DNA from 2 places in the Margalitia sp. FSL K6-0131 genome. Region 1 is predicted to be linked to the other one. Evidence: a T-box and tRNA genes for the amino acid it is inferred to sense, from the RefSeq annotation. Region 1 holds a T-box; the other holds one or more tRNA genes.
The links. A T-box is a leader RNA that pairs with one kind of tRNA and senses whether it is charged. The one in region 1 lies ahead of alaS (alanine--tRNA ligase), so its partner is inferred to be a tRNA-Ala.
Positions count from the first base shown of each region.

Region 2: it encodes a tRNA-Ala, which carries the amino acid that the T-box ahead of alaS (alanine--tRNA ligase) is inferred to sense. The anticodon was not compared.

Region 1 is NZ_JBBOZS010000001.1:2,030,972-2,035,497, forward strand. It holds gene recD2 (SF1B family DNA helicase RecD2) at 1-209, shown strand, start outside; gene NSQ59_RS09790 (PRC-barrel domain-containing protein) at 250-771, shown strand; gene NSQ59_RS09795 (hypothetical protein) at 743-931, shown strand; gene NSQ59_RS09800 (DUF3918 family protein) at 950-1,081, shown strand; gene NSQ59_RS09805 (AI-2E family transporter) at 1,168-2,241, shown strand; T-box leader at 2,295-2,510, shown strand; gene alaS (alanine--tRNA ligase) at 2,555-4,526, shown strand, end outside.
Region 2 is NZ_JBBOZS010000001.1:9,565-14,090, forward strand. It holds gene NSQ59_RS00040 (HD-GYP domain-containing protein) at 1-539, shown strand, start outside; rRNA gene NSQ59_RS00045 (16S ribosomal RNA) at 768-2,318, shown strand; tRNA gene NSQ59_RS00050 (tRNA-Ile) at 2,413-2,489, shown strand; tRNA gene NSQ59_RS00055 (tRNA-Ala) at 2,512-2,587, shown strand; rRNA gene NSQ59_RS00060 (23S ribosomal RNA) at 2,691-4,526, shown strand, end outside.

The DNA of each region.
Region 1 (4,526 bases):
AAGAAGAAGCATTTCGTCTTGGAGTGGAACGGGAGGATGACGGGCAGAGAAAGACAACTCTGTATGAAAAATTACGTTTGCTCCATGATTATTCCACCCAAGACCCTTCACAAAAGTCTGATCAATTTATTTTAACGGAGGATACGCTTCTAACTATCGACCCAATGATTGGCATGGAAAACGTTACACCTTATGATTTTATGGTTTAAGTCGTAAAATATAAATGTTCGAAAAGGTAGGGGATGCTTTTTGCGAACATATTCTCTTCTGAAGAACATGTCGGTTTATGACTGTGATGGGAGCTGCGTCGGGGAAGTATGTGATATCTGTATAACGGATGAAGGAAAAGTAAAATCCTTGATTGTAAAAGGGAAAGGTTTTTTTCATAATCTGTACAGTGTACCAATGGATCAGGTTCAAGCATATGGGCCGCATGTTATTGTACTTCAGAAAGATGGGCAATTGAGGAAATACAAAGAGGCACATAATGAGTATTCCATGTGCCATTTCCAACCAATTGCACTTAAATTTATGATTTCAGGCAATGGTGAGGAGCTAGGATTATTAGAGGACGTATATTTTCAAGAGGAAGTGGGCACAATCATAGGATACGAGCTAACGGATGGCTTTTTTTCCGATATGTTGGAAGGTAAGCGATTTATTCATTCAGCTCATCCTCCGAAATTTGGGAAGGATGCCATCATCGTGACTGAAAAACCATTACGAGGTGGAGATATTACCTATGATGAAGTGCCCCAATTGCCAAAGTAAAGATCTTGGAAAAATTGGTATCAACCAATACTATTGCTGGAATTGCTTTATTGAATTATCTGTTAACAAAGAGATGATATATACCCATCAGGTGGAAGAAGATGGATCATTAAGTTCTTTAGATGATTTATTCGATGAGGATTCAAGAAAACTAAGCTAATGGAAAGGGTGCATAGTTTTGAACAAAACGATTGTTTCCTTGCTAGGCTTTGGAGCAGGTATTGCAGCTGCAGCTTATTCGCAGCGTCAAGGATTTAACGGAAAACAAATGCGAAAAATGACAAAACGCTTGCGAAAAGCGTTTAGATAACGGTTGAAGCTGTCTCAGTATGAGGCAGCTTTTTCTAATGGATAAATTCACTTCTTTTACAAATACTAGTAAAAGGAGTGATAGATGTGAAACTATCCAGTGGGAATTGGTTTTATAAACTTGGTATCATCTTACTGATTTTTATCATTTTATATGTATTATTATTGTTAAAACCTCTTTGGTCCTCGATACTGAAGGTCTTGTTCATGTCTCTAATTCCTTTTTTAATAGGGGGATTTATAACTTATCTGCTTCATCCAGTAGTGGAATGGCTTCATGATAAAGGAATGCATAGAGCTCTTGCTATTTCCATCATTTATATCATTTTTTTTGGAGGCATTTGTTACGGAATCTATTTAGGTGTACCATTATTAATTGAACAAATCAAGGATTTATCGGATCATTTACCAGAGTTTGCAAATCAATACCGCAATTGGATCCAACAAGTGCATGATTCCACTTCGAGGTGGCCAGATGGAATTCAAAATCAAATAGATAAGCGTATTGATCACTTTGAGTTATGGCTGAATCAATATTTGATAAAAGTAATGAATACGATAATGAAATTAGTGAATTTTATATTTGTACTTGCGATTATTCCGTTTATTTCTTTCTATTTTTTGAAGGATATTGAATCAGTTAAAAGATCAGCATGGTATATCACTCCTAGTAAATGGAGAAAACAGGCCGTTTCATTTTTGAAAGATGTTGACAAATCTATTGGTGGTTATATTCGTGGACAGTTATTGGTTTGTTTTTTTATTGGATCCATATCGACTATAGCTTTCTGGTTATTGGGGATTCATTACCCAGTATTATTAGGCTTGATTATTGGATTAACCAATATAATTCCTTATTTCGGACCGATTATTGGGGCGATTCCCGCGGCTATTATTGCTATGACCATTTCAACTAAACATTTAATTTATGTGGTTATCATCATGTTTGTTTTACAATTTCTTGAAGGGAATGTTCTGTCTCCCCTCATTGTTGGAAAATCCTTGCATTTGCATCCGCTTTTCATCATTTTAGCATTAATTGTAGGTGAGGAAATAGGCGGCATTCTTGGCTTAATTTTAGCAGTTCCTGTCTTAGCTATCATTAAAGTAGCGATTATTCATGCAAAATATCATTTTGTAACAAAATCATCACATGAATAATTGACAAATGGCCTGTAACTTTTTATAATTCGACTATATATACTATTTATATGTAAAAATCATTGAAAGATCGAGTATGTTATAGTCCATCTAAGAAGAGAGGAATTTCCGAGGCTGAGAGAAATTCCAGATGAAGGATAACAGAAGGCTAATCTGGAGTGCAGCTAAAATACTGCCGTCTTGCCACGTTACAGGCACCCAAGAGTTAGATTGTCTTTTTGATTGTCTAAAATCAGGGTGGTACCGCGAGTAAATCTCTCGTCCCTGCATACCAGGGATGGGGGATTTTTTTATTTTTTAAGGAGGTATTAATATGAAAAAACTAACAGGTGCTCAAATTCGTCAAATGTTTTTAGACTTTTTTCAAGAAAAAGGTCATAAGGTTGAGCCAAGTGCATCGCTTATTCCACATGAAGATCCTTCATTGCTTTGGATAAATAGTGGTGTCGCAACATTAAAGAAATATTTTGATGGTCGTGTGATTCCGGAAAATCCAAGAATCGTAAATGCACAAAAAGCGATTCGTACGAATGACATTGAAAATGTTGGAAAAACTGCTCGCCACCATACATTTTTCGAAATGATGGGGAATTTCTCTATTGGGGATTATTTTAAGGAAGAGGCTATTACCTGGGCTTGGGAGTTTTTAACCAGTCCTGAATGGATTGGCTTTGAGCCAGAAAAATTATCCGTAACGATTCATCCTGAGGATGATGAAGCATTTGAATTATGGAATAAAAAAATCGGTATACCGGAGGGAAGAATTATCCGTTTAGAGGAGAACTTCTGGGATATCGGCGAAGGACCAAGCGGACCAAATACAGAAATATTCTATGATCGCGGTCCTGAATATGGCGACGATGAAAATGATCCAGAATTATATCCAGGTGGAGAAAATGAAAGGTATTTAGAGGTTTGGAATCTTGTGTTTTCTCAATTTAATCATAATCCAGACGGTACTTATACACCTCTCCCTAAGAAAAACATTGATACAGGTATGGGCTTAGAAAGAATGGCATCTGTTGTTCAGGATGTTCCTACTAATTTTGATACAGACCTCTTTATGCCGATTATCAAAGAAACTGAAAAAATTTCCGGAGAAACATATGGAAAAGATAAAACATTAGATACTGCTTTTAAGGTTATTGCTGATCACATTCGAACGGTTGCATTTGCTGTTAGTGATGGTGCGCTTCCTTCAAATGAAGGCCGTGGCTATGTTTTAAGACGTTTGCTTCGCAGAGCAGTGAGATATGCAAAAACCATCAATATCGGGGAACCATTTATGTATAAATTAGTTCCTGTAGTAGCAGAAATAATGGTTGATTATTACCCTCAAGTAAAGGAAAAAACGGAGTTTATTCAAAAAGTAATCAAAAATGAGGAAGAGCGTTTCCATGAAACACTGCATGAAGGTTTGTCTATTTTGTCTTCCGTTATGAAAAAAGCAAAAGATGAAGGCAAAGATACGATTTCGGGTGCGGATGTTTTCCGCTTATATGACACATATGGATTCCCAGTCGAGCTTACCGAAGAATATGCAGAAGAAGAAGGCATGAAGGTGGATCACGAAGGCTTTGAAGCGGAAATGGAAAATCAAAGAGAGCGTGCTCGTAAAGCTCGTCAAGATGTTGGTTCCATGCAGGTTCAAGGCGGTATTTTAGGAGAAATTAAAGTCGATAGTGAATTCGTGGGTTATCAAACCTTAGAAACAAATGCTAAAGTAGTAGCAATTGTAAAAGACGGCGAACTAGTTACTGAAGCGAAATCCGGAGACGAAATCCAATTTATATTGGATCAAACCCCATTCTATGCAGAAAGTGGAGGTCAAGTAGCGGACGGAGGAACTTTAACAGCCGAAGGATTAAGCGTAATAGTCAAGGATGTTCAAAAAGCTCCAAACGGTCAGAATTTACATCGTGCTATTGTAGAACAAGGCAGCTTAACATTGGATCAAGAGGTTTTTGCAGAAGTAAATCGTATAAACCGAAATAAAATTATTAAGAATCACTCCGCAACCCATTTATTGCATCAGGCATTAAAGGATGTCCTTGGTACACATGTTAATCAGGCTGGATCTTTGGTAGAACCAAGCCGACTTCGCTTTGACTTTTCTCATTTCGGACAAATTACGCCAGATGAACTTGTAAAAATTGAGGAAATAGTCAATGAAAAAATCTGGGCAAGCCTGCCGGTAAACATTGACTTGAAAAACATCAATGAAGCAAAAGCAATGGGGGCTATGGCATTATTTGGCGAAAAGTATGGTGATATTGTTCGAGTAG
Region 2 (4,526 bases), 2.0 Mb from region 1:
CAAAGGTTTCACCATATATTATTAAGAAAAAAAGCACTCTGATAAGTGGCGAGATGAATGAGGTGCAGGAGCATGTTGTTCAAAGCCTTAAAATGGTGCAAAATACTCCTTTATTGAAATCTGAAACGAAGCTGGCCATTTTTCAACATCATGAACGTCTGGATGGATCCGGCTATCCGCTGAAATTGAAAGGAAATAAAATTCATTCCCTATCCAGAATTGTGGCAGTTGCAGATGTATTTCATGCTCTTATAAGTGATCGGTTATACCATGAAAATGTATCAGTATTTAAGGCGATTGAAATATTAATCTCTGATTGCTTTGGACAATTTGACATATCTGTAATAAATGTTTTACTAAATATGATTTCCGTTCATTTAGTTATCGGAACAAAGGTGAAATTATCGAATAATCAATTAGGCGAAATTATGTTTACAAAAAGTTCAGCTTTAACAAGACCGTTAATAAAAATGTTAAACAGCAGTGATATTATTGATTTGGAGAAAAGAAGAGATATCTGTATTGAGGAGATAGTTTAATTATCTCCTTTTTTATTCTAAAAAAGTATTGCATTTCATAGAAAAAGTTGATAGAATAATATTCGTTGGTTTAAAAAAACAACAAAATGCTTCAAAAATAATATTTTAAAAACATTTGACTAAATAGATTATCTGTGATAAACTATTAAAGTCGTTAAGATGATTGGTCTTTGAAAACTAAACAGAACAAAACGTCAATGTTTTAAATGATGAGCTATATCAAACACTTTTTTGGAGAGTTTGATCCTGGCTCAGGACGAACGCTGGCGGCGTGCCTAATACATGCAAGTCGAGCGGACTTTTAAAAGCTTGCTTTTAAAAGTTAGCGGCGGACGGGTGAGTAACACGTGGGTAACCTGCCTGTAAGACTGGGATAACTCCGGGAAACCGGGGCTAATACCGGATAACTTCTTTCCTCGCATGAGGAAAGATTGAAAGATGGCTTCGGCTATCACTTACAGATGGACCCGCGGCGCATTAGCTAGTTGGTGAGGTAACGGCTCACCAAGGCGACGATGCGTAGCCGACCTGAGAGGGTGATCGGCCACACTGGGACTGAGACACGGCCCAGACTCCTACGGGAGGCAGCAGTAGGGAATCTTCCGCAATGGACGAAAGTCTGACGGAGCAACGCCGCGTGAGTGATGAAGGTTTTCGGATCGTAAAACTCTGTTGTTAGGGAAGAACAAGTATCGTTCGAATAGGGCGGTACCTTGACGGTACCTAACCAGAAAGCCACGGCTAACTACGTGCCAGCAGCCGCGGTAATACGTAGGTGGCAAGCGTTGTCCGGAATTATTGGGCGTAAAGCGCGCGCAGGCGGTTTCTTAAGTCTGATGTGAAAGCCCACGGCTCAACCGTGGAGGGTCATTGGAAACTGGGAGACTTGAGTGCAGAAGAGGAGAGTGGAATTCCACGTGTAGCGGTGAAATGCGTAGAGATGTGGAGGAACACCAGTGGCGAAGGCGACTCTCTGGTCTGTAACTGACGCTGAGGCGCGAAAGCGTGGGGAGCGAACAGGATTAGATACCCTGGTAGTCCACGCCGTAAACGATGAGTGCTAAGTGTTAGAGGGTTTCCGCCCTTTAGTGCTGCAGCTAACGCATTAAGCACTCCGCCTGGGGAGTACGGCCGCAAGGCTGAAACTCAAAGGAATTGACGGGGGCCCGCACAAGCGGTGGAGCATGTGGTTTAATTCGAAGCAACGCGAAGAACCTTACCAGGTCTTGACATCCTCTGACAACCCTAGAGATAGGGCGTTCCCCTTCGGGGGACAGAGTGACAGGTGGTGCATGGTTGTCGTCAGCTCGTGTCGTGAGATGTTGGGTTAAGTCCCGCAACGAGCGCAACCCTTGACCTTAGTTGCCAGCATTCAGTTGGGCACTCTAAGGTGACTGCCGGTGACAAACCGGAGGAAGGTGGGGATGACGTCAAATCATCATGCCCCTTATGACCTGGGCTACACACGTGCTACAATGGATGGTACAAAGGGCTGCGAGACCGCGAGGTTAAGCCAATCCCATAAAACCATTCTCAGTTCGGATTGCAGGCTGCAACTCGCCTGCATGAAGCCGGAATCGCTAGTAATCGCGGATCAGCATGCCGCGGTGAATACGTTCCCGGGCCTTGTACACACCGCCCGTCACACCACGAGAGTTTGTAACACCCGAAGTCGGTGAGGTAACCTTTTGGAGCCAGCCGCCGAAGGTGGGACAGATGATTGGGGTGAAGTCGTAACAAGGTAGCCGTATCGGAAGGTGCGGCTGGATCACCTCCTTTCTAAGGATAATGGAAAACCACTTTCGTGGTTACGAAGAGACGTTTTCGTTCTGTTTAGTTTTGAAAGAGCAATCTTTCTATGAGAAAGAAAGATGGGCCTATAGCTCAGCTGGTTAGAGCGCACGCCTGATAAGCGTGAGGTCGATGGTTCGAGTCCATTTAGGCCCACCATTATAATTGCATATTTCATTATGGGGCCTTAGCTCAGCTGGGAGAGCGCCTGCTTTGCACGCAGGAGGTCAGCGGTTCGATCCCGCTAGGCTCCACCAATTTTTGTTCCTTGAAAACTAGATACTGATAGAAGAAACCAAGTAAAACCGAGAATCGCCACTTTATGGATTTAATCCATTTTAAAGTAGTAATAACCTTATAGGTTAAGTTAGTAAGGGCGCACGGTGGATGCCTTGGCACTAGGAGCCGATGAAGGACGGGACTAACACCGATATGCTTCGGGGAGCTGTAAGCAAGCTTTGATCCGGAGATTTCCGAATGGGGGAACCCACTGCTCGTAATGGAGCAGTATCTTTACCTGAATACATAGGGTAATGAAGGCAGACCCGGGGAACTGAAACATCTAAGTACCCGGAGGAAGAGAAAGCAAACGCGATTTCCTGAGTAGCGGCGAGCGAAACGGAAGAAGCCCAAACCAAGAGGCTTGCCTCTTGGGGTTGTAGGACACTCTATACGGAGTTACAAAGGAACGGAGTAGATGAAGAGGTCTGGAAAGGCCCGTCAAAGAAGGTAACAACCCTGTAGTTGAAACTTCGTTCCCTCCAGAGTGGATCCTGAGTACGGCGGGACACGTGAAATCCCGTCGGAAGCAGGGAGGACCATCTCCCAAGGCTAAATACTCCCTAGTGACCGATAGTGAACCAGTACCGTGAGGGAAAGGTGAAAAGCACCCCGGGAGGGGAGTGAAAGAGAACCTGAAACCGTGTGCCTACAAGTAGTTAGAGCCCGTTAATGGGTGATAGCGTGCCTTTTGTAGAATGAACCGGCGAGTTACGATTTCATGCAAGGTTAAGCTGATGAAGCGGAGCCGCAGCGAAAGCGAGTCTGAATAGGGCGAATAAGTATGAGGTCGTAGACCCGAAACCAGGTGATCTACCCATGTCCAGGGTGAAGGTAAGGTAACACTTACTGGAGGCCCGAACCCACGCACGTTGAAAAGTGCGGGGATGAGGTGTGGGTAGCGGAGAAATTCCAATCGAACTTGGAGATAGCTGGTTCTCTCCGAAATAGCTTTAGGGCTAGCCTCAAGATGAAGAGTATTGGAGGTAGAGCACTGTTTGGACTAGGGGCCCTCATCGGGTTACCGAATTCAGACAAACTCCGAATGCCAAATACTTATGCTTGGGAGTCAGACTGCGAGTGATAAGATCCGTAGTCAAAAGGGAAACAGCCCAGACCACCAGCTAAGGTCCCAAAGTATACGTTAAGTGGAAAAGGATGTGGAGTTGCTTAGACAACCAGGATGTTGGCTTAGAAGCAGCCACCATTTAAAGAGTGCGTAATAGCTCACTGGTCGAGTGACTCTGCGCCGAAAATGTACCGGGGCTAAACGTATCACCGAAGCTGTGGATGGACACCTGACAGGTGTCCGTGGTAGGAGAGCGTTCTAAGGGCGGTGAAGCTAAACCGGAAGGATTAGTGGAGCGCTTAGAAGTGAGAATGCCGGTATGAGTAGCGAAAGAAGGGTGAGAATCCCTTCCACCGAATGCCTAAGGTTTCCTGAGGAAGGCTCGTCCGCTCAGGGTTAGTCGGGACCTAAGCCGAGGCCGAAAGGCGTAGGCGATGGACAACAGGTTGATATTCCTGTACCACCTCTTCACCGTTTGAACGATGGGGGGACGCAGGAGGATAGGGTAAGCGCACTGCTGGTTATGTGCGTCTAAGCAGTTAGGCTGGTTACGAGGCAAATCCCGTAACCGTGAAGGCGGAGCTGTGATAGCGAGGGAAATATAGTACCGAAGTTCCTGATTCCACACTGCCAAGAAAATCCTCTAGTGAGGTGAAAGGTGCCCGTACCGCAAACCGACACAGGTAGGCGAGGAGAGAATCCTAAGGTGAGCGAGAGAACTCTCGTTAAGGAACTCGGCAAAATGACCCCGTAACTTCGGGAGAAGGGGTGCTCTGGTAGGGTGCAAGCCCGAGAGAGCCGCAGTGAATAGGCCCAGGCGACTGTTTAGCAAAAACACAGGTCTCTGC